Regions from separate parts of the Dickeya sp. CFBP 2040 genome, predicted to be linked through region 1. Evidence: predicted binding sites of a transcription regulator. Region 1 holds the regulator's gene; each other region holds the start of a gene.
The links. The regulator CRP, encoded in region 1, controls carbon source genes, mostly activating them, when cyclic AMP is high. The targets are predictions, from matches to a motif close to ATGTGANNNNNNTCACAT.

Region 1 (3,127 bases):
ATTAAGCGATGCGACGGATTAAGCGGTGCGGCGGTTAAGTGAAAGACTCGCCGCCGCGTGCCGGCCCGTTAATCAAGCGCGATCACTTCATGACTGTGGGTTACCTTAACCGCTTTTTCCAACATCAGCGCCACAGAGCAGTATTTTTCAGCCGACAACGACACCGCACGTTCGACAACCTTATCGTTCAATCCTTTGCCGGTAACGATAAAGTGCAGATTGATGGCAGTGAACAGGCGCGGCGCTTCTTCACGACGTTCCGAGGTCAGGCGAACCTCGCAGTCTGCCACATCATGACGACCTTTTTGCAGAATAGACACCACATCAATGGCGCTACATCCACCTGCTGCCATCAGCACCATTTCCATCGGACTGGGCGCTTTATCACCAGCGTTGCCATCCATCAGCAGTTGATGCCCGGAAGCGGACTCGCCAAGAAACGTTAACCCTTCAACCCATTTCACCCGAGCCTGCATAATTTTGTCCTCAATCAATTATTTTTGAAATTTTACACCGCTTATGTATAAAAAAGCCTGATAATCAGAGCTTAATCATGCTGAAGCGAGACAACACGAGACACTACTCTCAACCTGTGTTACAAACAAAAGCGTAAGCCGATGTGTATTGCGTCTCTGCCTGACCTGCCACCGGCTTGCTGGCGTCATCTGATAGACAGCCTCAGTATATTTCCTGACGTCATTCCGCCAGGACGGAATTGAATTATAACTATGTTATCACGCCGTACAGGGAACTCTGAGCCCTGTGATTTGCGCAGTGAATTAACAACAGAGGATAACAGCGAATGGTTCTCGGCAAACCGCAAACAGACCCGACTCTCGAATGGTTCCTTTCTCATTGCCACATTCACAAGTACCCATCGAAGAGCACCCTGATTCATCAGGGTGAAAAAGCAGAGACGCTTTACTACATCGTGAAAGGCTCGGTTGCCGTGCTGATCAAGGATGAAGAAGGCAAGGAAATGATTCTGTCTTATCTGAATCAAGGCGATTTTATTGGAGAACTTGGCTTATTCGAAGACGGACAGGAACGCAGTGCGTGGGTTCGGGCAAAAACAGCCTGCGAAGTCGCTGAGATTTCTTATAAAAAATTCCGCCAGCTCATTCAGGTCAACCCGGATATTCTGATGCGGTTGTCCTCGCAGATGGCGCGGCGCTTGCAGGTGACTTCGCAGAAAGTCGGCAATCTGGCGTTCCTCGACGTAACCGGTCGTATCGCACAAACTCTGCTCAATTTGGCTAAACAGCCGGACGCCATGACTCACCCGGATGGTATGCAGATCAAGATCACCCGTCAGGAAATCGGCCAAATTGTTGGCTGTTCCCGCGAAACGGTGGGTCGTATCCTGAAGATGCTGGAAGATCAGAACTTGATCTCCGCACACGGTAAAACCATCGTCGTGTACGGCACTCGCTGATTTATCATCAGTTGGATTGTTGGATTGAAAAGAGCGTGCCATGGCACGCTCTTTTCGTTTCAGTCGGTTCAGTCGTTTCAGTCGAAGGCAACAGCGATTACGCGCCCTTCACCACCTGCGCTACCGCTTTTGCAAACAGCGCCATTCCCTGATCGATCTCTTCCGGGGTAATCACCAGCGACGGCACAAAACGGATGACGTCCGGCCCCGCCACCAGAATCATCAACCCCAGTTCCGCCGATGCCGCCAGGAAGTCACGGGCGCGGCCATGCCAGACCGGTTTCAGTTGTGCGCCCAGTAACAGCCCCATGCCGCGGATTTCATCGAAAATATCGTACTGTGTGTTGATCTGCTCCAGCGCGGACACAAAGCGCGCGTGGCGATCCATCACGCCGGACAGCACTTCCGGCGTATTGATCACATCCAGCGCCGCTTCCGCCACCGCACAGGCCAGCGGATTGCCACCGTAAGTCGTGCCATGCGTACCGACCGCCATCACTGATGCAATCTCTTCCGTGGTCAGCATCGCGCTAATCGGGAAACCGCCGCCCAGCGCTTTAGCGGTGGTCAAAATGTCTGGCGTGATGCCGTAATGCATATAAGAGAACAGTTTACCGCTGCGGCCCATACCACACTGCACTTCATCAAACACCAGCAGCGCCTGATACTGGTCGCACAGTTCGCGCACACCGTTGAGGAAAGCTGGCGTAGCTGGCGTGATGCCGCCTTCGCCCTGAATCGGCTCCAGCACCACTGCGCAGGTGTGATCGTCCATCACCGCTTTTACCGCATCCAGATCGTTGAACGGCACATGCACGATATCCGCCGGTTTCGGGCCGAAGCCATCGGCGTATTTCGGCTGACCGCCGACAGATACGGTAAACAGCGTACGGCCATGAAACGATTGGTAAAACGAAATGATTTTGGTTTTGTACGGGCTATGGCGGGTAATGGCGTAATGCCGTGCCAGTTTGAACGCCGCTTCATTAGCTTCCGCGCCGGAGTTGGCGAAAAATACGCGGTCGGCAAAGGTGGCATTGATCAGTTTGGTAGCCAGACGCAGCGCTGGCTCGTTGGTGAATACGTTGCTGGTGTGCCACAGGGTTTCACCCTGTTCTTTCAACGCCGCCACCAGTGCCGGATGGCAATGCCCCAGCGCCGTTACCGCGATGCCGCCGGAAAAATCGATATATTCTTTGCCCTGCTGATCCCAGACACGGCTCCCTTTGCCTTTTACCGGCACAAACTGCGCGGGTGCATAAACCGGAAGAATTACCTTATCGTAAGTATCCCGTGTTACTGCTGCTTTCTCTGTCGCCATTTGCTGCCCCGTTGTCATATCCCGTAGTGTGGAGTGAAGATCTTAAGTGAAAATATAATCAATAAATATGCATAAAAAATCAAAAATAGGCAATCGTTAATCTGATATGCCCAGATTTGAGTCCGCTATCTGATTATAAATAAAGGAAATTTTTCAGCAGTTGATGCCCCTGCTGGCTGAGAATGCTCTCCGGGTGGAACTGTACGCCTTCCAGCGGCAATGTGCGATGACGCACCCCCATTATCTCATCGACCACCTCGTCGGTTCCGGTCCAGGCGGTCACCTCAAAACAATCGGGTAGCGTATTCTTTTCCAGAATCAGCGAGTGATAGCGGGTGACGGTCAGCGGGTCTGCCAGCCCGGCGAACACA
Region 2 (3,127 bases), on a different contig from region 1:
GGATACCGCGGTGCCGAATCGCTCCGGAAAACGGTTCCCCTCCGGCCACAAATGCGGGGGCGGAAATCACTAGCGCCGCGGTCATCGCCGCGGTACGGGGGGAGCCCATCTGAAAATAAAACCCAAGCATTAGCGACATCACTACCGCCAGACTGATTTTTAAAGCAAAACGCAGCCGCGCCAGAGAGGAATTATGCATGATACCCTTCCCGCTTAACCAAACTCACTCAGACGGTGCAGCAGTTGTAATAACGGCGACATCGGTCTGGTATTGCGGGTCTGTTCACCGGTCACCACCACCGTGGCGGTTGTCCCAGCCGGATACAGGTCGCCCCATTGTTGCTCAAGGCGAATTTTCACCGGCACCCGCTGTGCCAGCCGCACCCATTCAAGATTAGAATCTACCGTCGCCAGCCCTTTGGTATCGGCGGCGCTGCTACTGTTGGTTACCGCCGCGGCGATACTATCCACCGAGCCGAACAAAATCTGATTGCTGCCCAGCGGGGTGATTTCTACACGATAACCGGGGCGTACGCCCGACAGCTTGGTTTCTTCCATGTAGGCCAGCAGGTAGAACGAATCCTTTTTCACCAGCGCGACTACCGTGGCACCACGGGTAATGTATTCACCGGAATGCACATGCAGGTTGGTTATCCAGCCATCAGCCGGCGCTCGCACCACCGTATGCGCCAGATCAAGTTTTGCCAGTTCCAGCTCCGCCTGCGCCTTTGCCAGTTGATGCAGTGTGGTTTGCAGCGCATTACCGGACTGTTCAATCTCCTCCCGTGACATCGCCTGTACACCAAGACGCTGGCGGCGAGACGACTCCCGTTTTTTCTCATCGGCCAACGCCTGATAGTAGTCCACATCCGCTTGCGCCTGATCCAACGCCTGCTGGTAACGCGGCTGGTCAATCACGAACAGTACATCGCCTTGTTTCACCGGCTGGTTATCCTGTACTTTCACATCAGTCAGCAGGCCGCTGACATCAGAGGCTATCGCCACCACATCAGCGCTGAAACGGGCATCGCGCGTCCAGGGGGATTCAGTATAAAACGACCACACGCGCACTAACGCCACCGCCGCCAGCAACACCAGTAATAATGTTATGGCCAGGCGGCTGAATTTTTTGATCATCACTTTCACAACAGATGCTTTCACAACAACCTCAAAGACCGAAACGAAATAACAGATAGAACAGGCAGACAAACAACGCGGTATTAAACAGAGCCGGATGCCAGACCAGGTCGTAAATACCGGTGGGATGCAGCAAGCGAATGCAGACAAAAAATAGTGCCAGCGTCACCAGCAGTACAAAAAATACCGGCGGGAACGACAGGCCAAACAGCACCATAACCGGGAGTGAATTCATCCTCTTTTCCTTATTTTCCCCATCACGCCGCCTGTCGCTGGCACCAGCAGCCGTGTGTATCGGGTTCGGGGAGAACCCAATACCCATTCCTGCCAACATGGCTGCTGGCAGGAGAAAGACACAGCGTTAACTGAATAATCACAATGGCGGGTTCTGATTCAATGCATATCGCTTACGATATTAAATCAGCACTTTTAATCTATTGGAGCAACCACGGCAGGAAGAACAGGCAATCCGCTCCACTCTTCATGGTTAAACGCGTTATATTATGGGACGTTATTATTATGTTATCTACCTAGTGTGATCTAAATCACTTTTAAGCCAGGCTTAACAATGGAACGATTAAAGAGTATGTCGGTTTTTGCCAGAGTGGTGGAATTCGGTTCGTTCACCGCCGCTGCGCGTCAGCTGGCAATGAGCGTATCCGCCGTCAGCCAGACGGTGACCCGGCTGGAAGATGAACTACAGGTAAAATTGCTCAACCGCAGCACGCGTAGCATCGGGCTAACGGAAGCTGGCCGGATTTATTACCACGGTTGTCGCCGCATGTTGCACGAAGCCCAGGAAGTGCATGAGCAACTTTATGCGTTCAACAACACCCCTATCGGCACGCTACGCATCGGCAGTTCCTCCACCATGGCGCAAAACGTACTGGCTAACATGACCACCGACATGCTGAAGGAATACCCAGGGTTATCGGTCAATCTGGTATGCGGCATTCCAGCGCCAGACCTGATTGCCGACGGGCTGGACATTGTTATTCGGGTCGGTGCGTTGCAGGATTCCAGCCTGTACAGCACCCGCCTCGGTTCTATGCCGATGGTGGTGTGCGCCGCCAAAAGCTACCTTGCACAGCATAGCACGCCGGAAAAACCGGCTGACGTGAGCAACGCGTCCTGGCTGGAGTACAGCGTCCGCCCGGACAGCGAATTCGAGCTGATCGCCCCGGAAGGCATCACCACCCGGCTGACGCCGCAAGGGCGCTTCGTCACCAACGACCCGGTTACGCTGATTCGCTGGCTGAAAAACGGCGCTGGCATCGCCTACATGCCGCTAATGTGGGTGTTTGAAGAGATAAAACGCGGCGAAATAGAGATCCTGTTCTCGCGTTACCACTCGGACCCGCGCCCGGTATATGCACTCTACACCCGCCGCGACAATCTGCCGTTGAAAGTCCAGGTGTGCATCAACTACCTGACCGAATACTTCAACAAGGTGGCGCTGATTTATCAGGGATACCGGCAGGAACATCCGCAGAGCGAGCAACCACAGAAATAAATCAGGCCGCACAAGCGGCCTGATTTAACGATGACAGCGAACGGTTTAGGCGGTACCGCCCACGGTAATACTGTCCAGCTTCAGCGTCGGTTGACCGACGCCGACCGGCAGGCTTTGCCCTTCCTTGCCGCACACCCCGACGCCTCTGTCCAGCGCCAGATCATTGCCGACCATCGAAATCTGCTGCATGGCCTCAATACCAGAACCAATCAGCGTCGCGCCTTTCACTGGTTTGGTAACGCGCCCGTTCTCGATCAAATACGCCTCGGAAGTGGAGAACACGAACTTACCGGAGGTAATATCCACCTGACCGCCGCCAAAGTTCGGTGCGTACAAGCCATACTCCACGCTGGCAATAATCTCTTCGGGAGTGGATTTGCCCGCCAGCATGTAGGTGTTGGTCATGCGCGGCATCGGCAGGTGAGCATAAGATTCGCGGCGGCCATTACCAGTCGGCGCAACGCCCATCAGACGGGC
Region 3 (3,127 bases), on a different contig from region 1:
CGAACTGTTGCCAGCGGTGACGCTGCCGTAGCGGCGATCAAAGGCAGGTTTAAGACGGGAGTACTGTTCCGGTGCGCTGTCACGACGAATCGTGTTGTCTTCATTGATGGCTTGTTTATAGGGTGGCACCCAGGCGGTCATCACCTCATCACGCAGTACGCCATCAGCCCAGGCTTGCGTAGCGCGCTGATGGGAGAGATGGGCAAAGGCGTCTTGCTCGTCACGACTGATACGATAATCTTTCGCCATCTGCTCAGCGGTATCCCCCATGCGCAACCCGGTGGAATACTCCGCTACGGCGGGCGCCACCGGCAGTAAATCCCGTGGACGCAAACGGCTGAACAGCGACAACCGCTGGCAGAGCGTTCTGGCACGCGACAGGTCTACCAGCGTTCGCGCCAACGCCTTGCTAACGCCAATCGGCAGCACCGAAGCCGAATCGGCGCCACCAGCAATGCCGATGTTGATAGTACCGGCCAGAATACTTTCCGCCACGTTAGCGACCGCCTGAAAGCTGGTGGCGCAGGCACGGGAAACGCTGTAAGCATCGGTATGCACGCTCATGCCGCTGCCCAGCACGATTTCACGCGCAATATTAGGTGCTTCGGGCATCTGAATTACCTGCCCAAACACTAGTTGCTCTACCTGCTCCGGCTCAATGCCGCTACGAAGCAGCAATTCATTAACGACCAGCTTACCCAATTCCAGCGCCGGAATCCCATGATAAGCCGTTGCCTGCCGGGCAAACGGTGTTCTCAATCCACTGACAATCGCAATGCGATCACCGCGCCGGGTGAGCAGCGGCGTAACGTCGCGCATAACCATGAAGTCCATCCCTTTTCAGAGACCGATTGGGCCTGAACTCATTGTTAACCCGAAGATCACATTATGCAAACAAACCGATATCAAACAGCGAGCCTCGCCACGCTTCCCGCACGCATCCACCGCCGGAAATAAGGCAACTAAAGGTAATCCACGCAGAGGGAATTAATGAAATTGAACGTGGTGGGGAATACGGCCTCGCTCAGCGAATCAGGCGCAAAGCGAGGTCGGGTGTGCGGTTAGCACGATAGAAGGGCAGTTAGCGCAAGCCCAGTTGGAAGATCAGGGTTTCTGCCTGGCAACTGAACGTGAAATCCATATCCAGTTTAACCCCCCCTTCCGCTTCAGACAGGCGAGCATCAATCCCGCAAGGTTCAGACTCAACCGAACGGGCTTTTTCCGTCAATTGCTGTTGTGTTTGTTCCGCGTCGCTGCGGCTGGTAAATACACGGCTATAGGAAGCGGTGCAGTCGGTGTTATCCATTACGGTTCCCACATCCACACAGCAACAGGCGGCAGTTTCTTCCGCGCTACATTTGTTAATCGCATTTGTCATGGCAAAACTCCTCTACGGCAACAGCCGCTTCCACAGTTGGAAGCAAGCTATCAATCCAGTCCGGCTATCAATGTAATCTGGCTCCCATTTTACTCACCCCGACCGTCTATCACTAGCACTTACCAATTAAAGGGTTACCACGTGACCACCATCACAATTTTTCGTTAACTTTCAATTAAATGAGCTAAAAAACTCAAATAAAATCACACAATTTGTTAACCAGATCTAATTTCTTAATCATTTTTGCAACATTTACGGAACCAAAATAAAACATTTCGTGTTTTTACTTTTATACTTCTCGCAACTGGTCTGATTTGTCAGCCCACTAGCCCCCCCTACAATGCGCGTCCCTTGTTACACGCTTAACAAAAATTACAAACGTTCAGTGAGGTTTCGGTCATGAGCCAGAAAGTCCTGTTAAAGAAAACATCACTTGCTGTGGCGCTGGCGCTAATGGCATCCAATGCAACCGCTGCCGGTTTCCAGTTGAATGAGTTTTCCTCATCCGGTCTGGGGCGCGCCTTCTCAGGTGAAAGCGCCATCGCAGACAACGCCGCCTCCGGCAGCCGCAACCCGGCAACAATGACGATGTTTGATCGTCCGACCTTTTCCGGTGGCGTGACCTATATAAACCCGGACATCGACCTGCGCGGCAGCAGCAGCACTGGTCGCGACGCCAGCGCCAGCAACATCGCGCCACACGCCTGGGTGCCCAACCTGCATTTCATTATGCCGCTGAACGACCAGTGGGCAGTCGGCGCTTCCGCTACCACCAACTTCGGTCTGGCAACTGAATTTAGCGATGACTTCAGCGCCGGCTCCATCGCTGGCAAAACCGACCTGAAAACCTCTAACCTGAACCTGAGTGCCGCCTATCGCCTCAATCAGCATTTCAGTTTTGGTCTCGGCGTCAACGCCGTGTACGCCGATGCCAAGATTGTGCGTAATGCGGGTGAAGTTGCCCCTGCGCTGCGAGTGACTCCGACCGCTGAAATCACCCATATGGATGGCAAGGAATGGGGTTATGGCTGGAACGCCGGCGTGTTGTATGAGCTGGATAAAAACAACCGTTTCGGCCTGAGCTATCGTTCCAAAGTCGATATCGACTTCAACGGTTCCTTCAGAAGTGCTCTGCCGCCAACGCTTCGTGGCACCAACGGCGTCACCATCCCTGCCAGGCTGACGCTCAACCTGCCGGAAATGTGGGAGGTCTCCGCTTACCACCGCGTTGCCCCACAATGGGCAGTTCACTACAGTCTGGCCTACTCCAGTTGGAGCTCGTTCAAGGAGCTGCGCGCCACCGACAGCAACGGCCAGCAACGATTCCAGAAAGATGAAGGTTTCCACGATGCCTACCGCATTGCGCTGGGAACAACGTACTACTACGACAATAATTGGACATTCCGTACCGGTATCGCGTTTGACGACAGCCCGGTTCCGGCTGATAAACGCACCATCTCTATTCCAGACCAAGATCGTCTGTGGCTGAGCGCAGGCACCACTTACACCTTTAATAAAGACATGTCGGTCGATGTGGGTGTGTCTTACATGCACGGCCAAAAAGTTACTATTCACGAACCCGGCGTTGCAGCTAACCTGCCCTCTTACACCTTTACTTCTGAAGGTCGAGCGTGGCTGTATGGCGTGAACTTCAACTACAGTTTCTAACCGTTCGCTTCACCCCGTTCGTAACAAAGGCCGCAATTGCGGCCTTTGGTTTTTATCAAAGCGGATTGTGTATTTCAGCTT
Region 4 (3,127 bases), on a different contig from region 1:
GATATCTCGCTCGCTCAACATATCCAGCGCACCGGAGCGAAACAGTTTGCCACGCCGGACCTGTCGTCCACCCGCCACGCGGATGCCGCCCAAATCACGAAAATTAACGCCACCATCAAGCGGCAGCAACGAGGGATGCAGTAATGAGGATGAGGTCATATCTTTCCCTGTAGTTATCAACAAAAGTGATCAACAAGCGTGATCAACGATGAGTTAGCCATACTGAATGATCATGGTTAAACCATCACCGAACCATGCAGACTGGTACGTATTATCAAACCTGACAATTAAATTAGCATGAAGGAAGACAAACAGATGAACAGCCTGTGGGAAAGCTGAAAAGGCGGTACGAAGATGATGCCGTGTCGTACCGCCGCGCCGAACGCATGTCCGGCGATGGAATCACACTTAAGCACTAAGCAGTTTGCGAGCTGCCGACAACACCACATTGACGGATGCATGTTCCGCTTTTTGCATCGTGGCAGTATCAGGTATTTCCTGCTGAGTACGGTTCACAATCACACCCGCTACCATCCCGGCGCGCAGGCCCTGACTGGCGCACATGGTCAGCAACGTGGCGGACTCCATTTCGTAGTTCAGCACGCCCATGCTCTGCCATTCAGCCATCGATCCCTGAAAACGCCGCACTACCCGGCCAGAATACGTATCGTAACGCTCCTGACCCGGATAGAAAGTATCCGACGAGGCAGTAATGCCGACATGCAAGGTCACTCCGGCGTCATTCGCCGCCTGTGCCAATGCGGAGGTACAGGCAAAATCCGCCACTGCCGGGAACTCCAGCGGCGCAAAGTGCAAACTGGCACCGTCGAGACGTACCGCCGCTGTGGTGACCAGCACGTCGCCCACTGAAATATGCGGCTGGATAGCGCCAGTTGTACCAACCCGCAGGAAAGTGCGCACGCCCAGTTGCGCCAGTTCCTCCACCGCAATCGATGTGGACGGGCCACCAATACCGGTGGAGCAGACAATCACCGGTTTACCCGCCAGCTCCGCACGCCAGGAAGTAAACTCCCTATGCGATGCCAGAAAAACCGGGTTCTCCATCAACCGGGCGATTTTCTCTACACGAGCAGGATCACCGGGCACAATCGCCAGCGTAGCCCCTTGTAAATCCTGCTTTGTTAAACCGAGGTGAAATACATCGGACATAAACGCCTCCCAGACAAGCTCTCAGTTACCCAACGATCTTAGCGCACAGATTGTCGCCATTAAGTGAAGTACATCGCTGATTGGAAAGTAACAAATATCTATTTACATTAATATTGTGATTTTAATCACACCAATGACTGTAATTAGCGCATGTTGCGTCACGCAATGTGGCACTGATTGCCCTATCTGGCTGCGACTATTCTCAATACACTACAAATTTTCTACACTTGCTTAACGCGGGAGCGACATTGCCCCGCAGGCAGATCCCGTCTTGATAAAGGAAAGGCAATGAAAACCGATGCGTTACTGACTCTCAGAGAGACCACACGGGCATTTTCGCCAGCCGTTATGCCGCTGGCTTCTTCCGCGATTATCACCGACGCCACCGGGCTGATTGCTGGTGAAACCACCATCCCCTCGCAAGGTGATAACCTACCTGCTTATGTCGCCAGGCCCGAACAGGCAGCCGGCCCACTACCGATTGTCTTGGTGGTACAGGAAATCTTTGGCGTGCATGAGCATATCCGCGATGTGTGCCGACGACTGGCTAAACAAGGTTATCTGGCCATCGCACCAGAACTTTATTTCCGTCAGGGCGACCCGCAGCAGTACAACGATATTCCGACGCTGATGCGCGAACTGGTCAGCAAGGTACCGGACAATCAGGTACTGTCCGACCTTGACCATACCGCACATTGGGCAGTGCGTCAGGGCGGCGATGCCAAACGTCTGGCGATTACCGGTTTCTGCTGGGGCGGTCGCATCAGTTGGTTGTACGCCGCACATAATCCGCAGTTAAAAGCCGCCGTCGCCTGGTATGGCAAACTGGTTGCGGAAAAAACGCTAACCTCGCCGCAACATCCGGTGGATGTGGCGAAAGATCTGAGCGCACCGGTACTCGGACTTTACGGCGGGCAGGACAAAAGCATCCCGCTGGAACAGGTGGAAACCATGCGTCAGGCATTACGGGCGGCCAACGCCGATGCGGAGATCGTAGTTTATCCAGACGCGGACCATGCTTTCCATGCTGATTACCGTGCGACTTATCACGAAGCTTCAGCCAAAGACGGCTGGCAACGTATGCTGGCGTGGTTTGCACGCTACGGCGTGGTGTAATATCCCATGCGTAAACCGAAAAAAGCATAAGGGAGACGCTATCGTCTCCCTTGTTACATCTGGTGGTGATGAGGAATGTTCCGGCCCTGAGCATTACATCCTATGGTTCACACTCATCCTGTCATCCTTTGCGCCATTCCCCATCACCGTTTTCGGCTGACTCATTCCGCTGTTTCGCGCAGGCGCCTGGCTGCCTGCACCATGTTCGCCAGTGACTGACGGGTTTCTGGCCAGCCGCGGGTTTTCAGGCCGCAGTCTGGATTCACCCACAGGCGTTCTGCCGGAATACGCTGAGCCGCTTTACGCAGCAGCGCTTCAATCCACTCGACGCTCGGCACGTTCGGCGAGTGAATGTCGTACACGCCTGGGCCGATTTCATTCGGGTACTCGAACTCTTCGAACGATTCCAGCAGTTCCATGTCGGAACGCGAGGTTTCGATGGTGATCACGTCCGCATCCAGTGCAGCAATGGAATCCATGATGTCGTTGAATTCGCAGTAACACATGTGGGTGTGAATCTGAGTATCATCTTTCGCTACCGCCGCATTCAGGCGGAACGCATCAACAGCCCACGCCAGATAAGCCGCCCAGTCAGAGCGGTGCAACGGCAAGCCTTCACGCAGCGCCGGTTCGTCAATCTGGATGATGCCGATACCGGCCTGCTCCAGATCCGCCACTTCGTCGCGCAGCGCCAGCGCAATCTGCTTAGCAATGGTTTCACGGCTGACATCTTCACGTGGGAAAGACCAGCACAGAATGGTGACCGGCCCCGTCAACATACCTTTCACCGGCTTGCTGGTCAGCGACTGGGCATACTTCGCCCACTCAACCGTGATCGGTT

Region 2: aaeR (HTH-type transcriptional activator AaeR) is a predicted target of CRP. The motif match lies at 1,671-1,688, and genes of this name have one in related genera.
Region 3: fadL (long-chain fatty acid transporter FadL) is a predicted target of CRP. The motif match lies at 1,518-1,535, and genes of this name have one in related genera.
Region 4: udp (uridine phosphorylase) is a predicted target of CRP. The motif match lies at 1,284-1,301, and genes of this name have one in related genera.

What each region holds. Positions count from the first base shown of each region.
Region 1 covers NZ_JAAVXH010000096.1:22,769-25,895, forward strand. Annotated here, with positions in the region: gene Dpoa2040_RS14685 (phosphoribulokinase) at 1-5, shown strand, start outside; gene Dpoa2040_RS14690 (OsmC family protein) at 69-476, opposite strand; gene crp (cAMP-activated global transcriptional regulator CRP) at 803-1,435, shown strand; gene Dpoa2040_RS14700 (aspartate aminotransferase family protein) at 1,533-2,756, opposite strand; gene Dpoa2040_RS14705 (aminodeoxychorismate synthase component II) at 2,890-3,127, opposite strand, start outside.
Region 2 covers NZ_JAAVXH010000113.1:135,994-139,120, forward strand. Annotated here, with positions in the region: gene aaeB (p-hydroxybenzoic acid efflux pump subunit AaeB) at 1-199, opposite strand, end outside; gene aaeA (p-hydroxybenzoic acid efflux pump subunit AaeA) at 214-1,137, opposite strand; gene aaeX (p-hydroxybenzoic acid efflux pump operon protein AaeX) at 1,169-1,372, opposite strand; gene aaeR (HTH-type transcriptional activator AaeR) at 1,706-2,650, shown strand; gene tldD (metalloprotease TldD) at 2,696-3,127, opposite strand, start outside.
Region 3 covers NZ_JAAVXH010000103.1:92,271-95,397, forward strand. Annotated here, with positions in the region: gene fadI (acetyl-CoA C-acyltransferase FadI) at 1-819, opposite strand, end outside; gene Dpoa2040_RS16595 (YfcZ/YiiS family protein) at 1,082-1,378, opposite strand; gene fadL (long-chain fatty acid transporter FadL) at 1,778-3,046, shown strand.
Region 4 covers NZ_JAAVXH010000072.1:30,737-33,863, forward strand. Annotated here, with positions in the region: gene Dpoa2040_RS08900 (tyrosine-protein phosphatase) at 1-159, opposite strand, end outside; gene udp (uridine phosphorylase) at 409-1,170, opposite strand; gene Dpoa2040_RS08910 (dienelactone hydrolase family protein) at 1,459-2,286, shown strand; gene metE (5-methyltetrahydropteroyltriglutamate--homocysteine S-methyltransferase) at 2,448-3,127, opposite strand, start outside.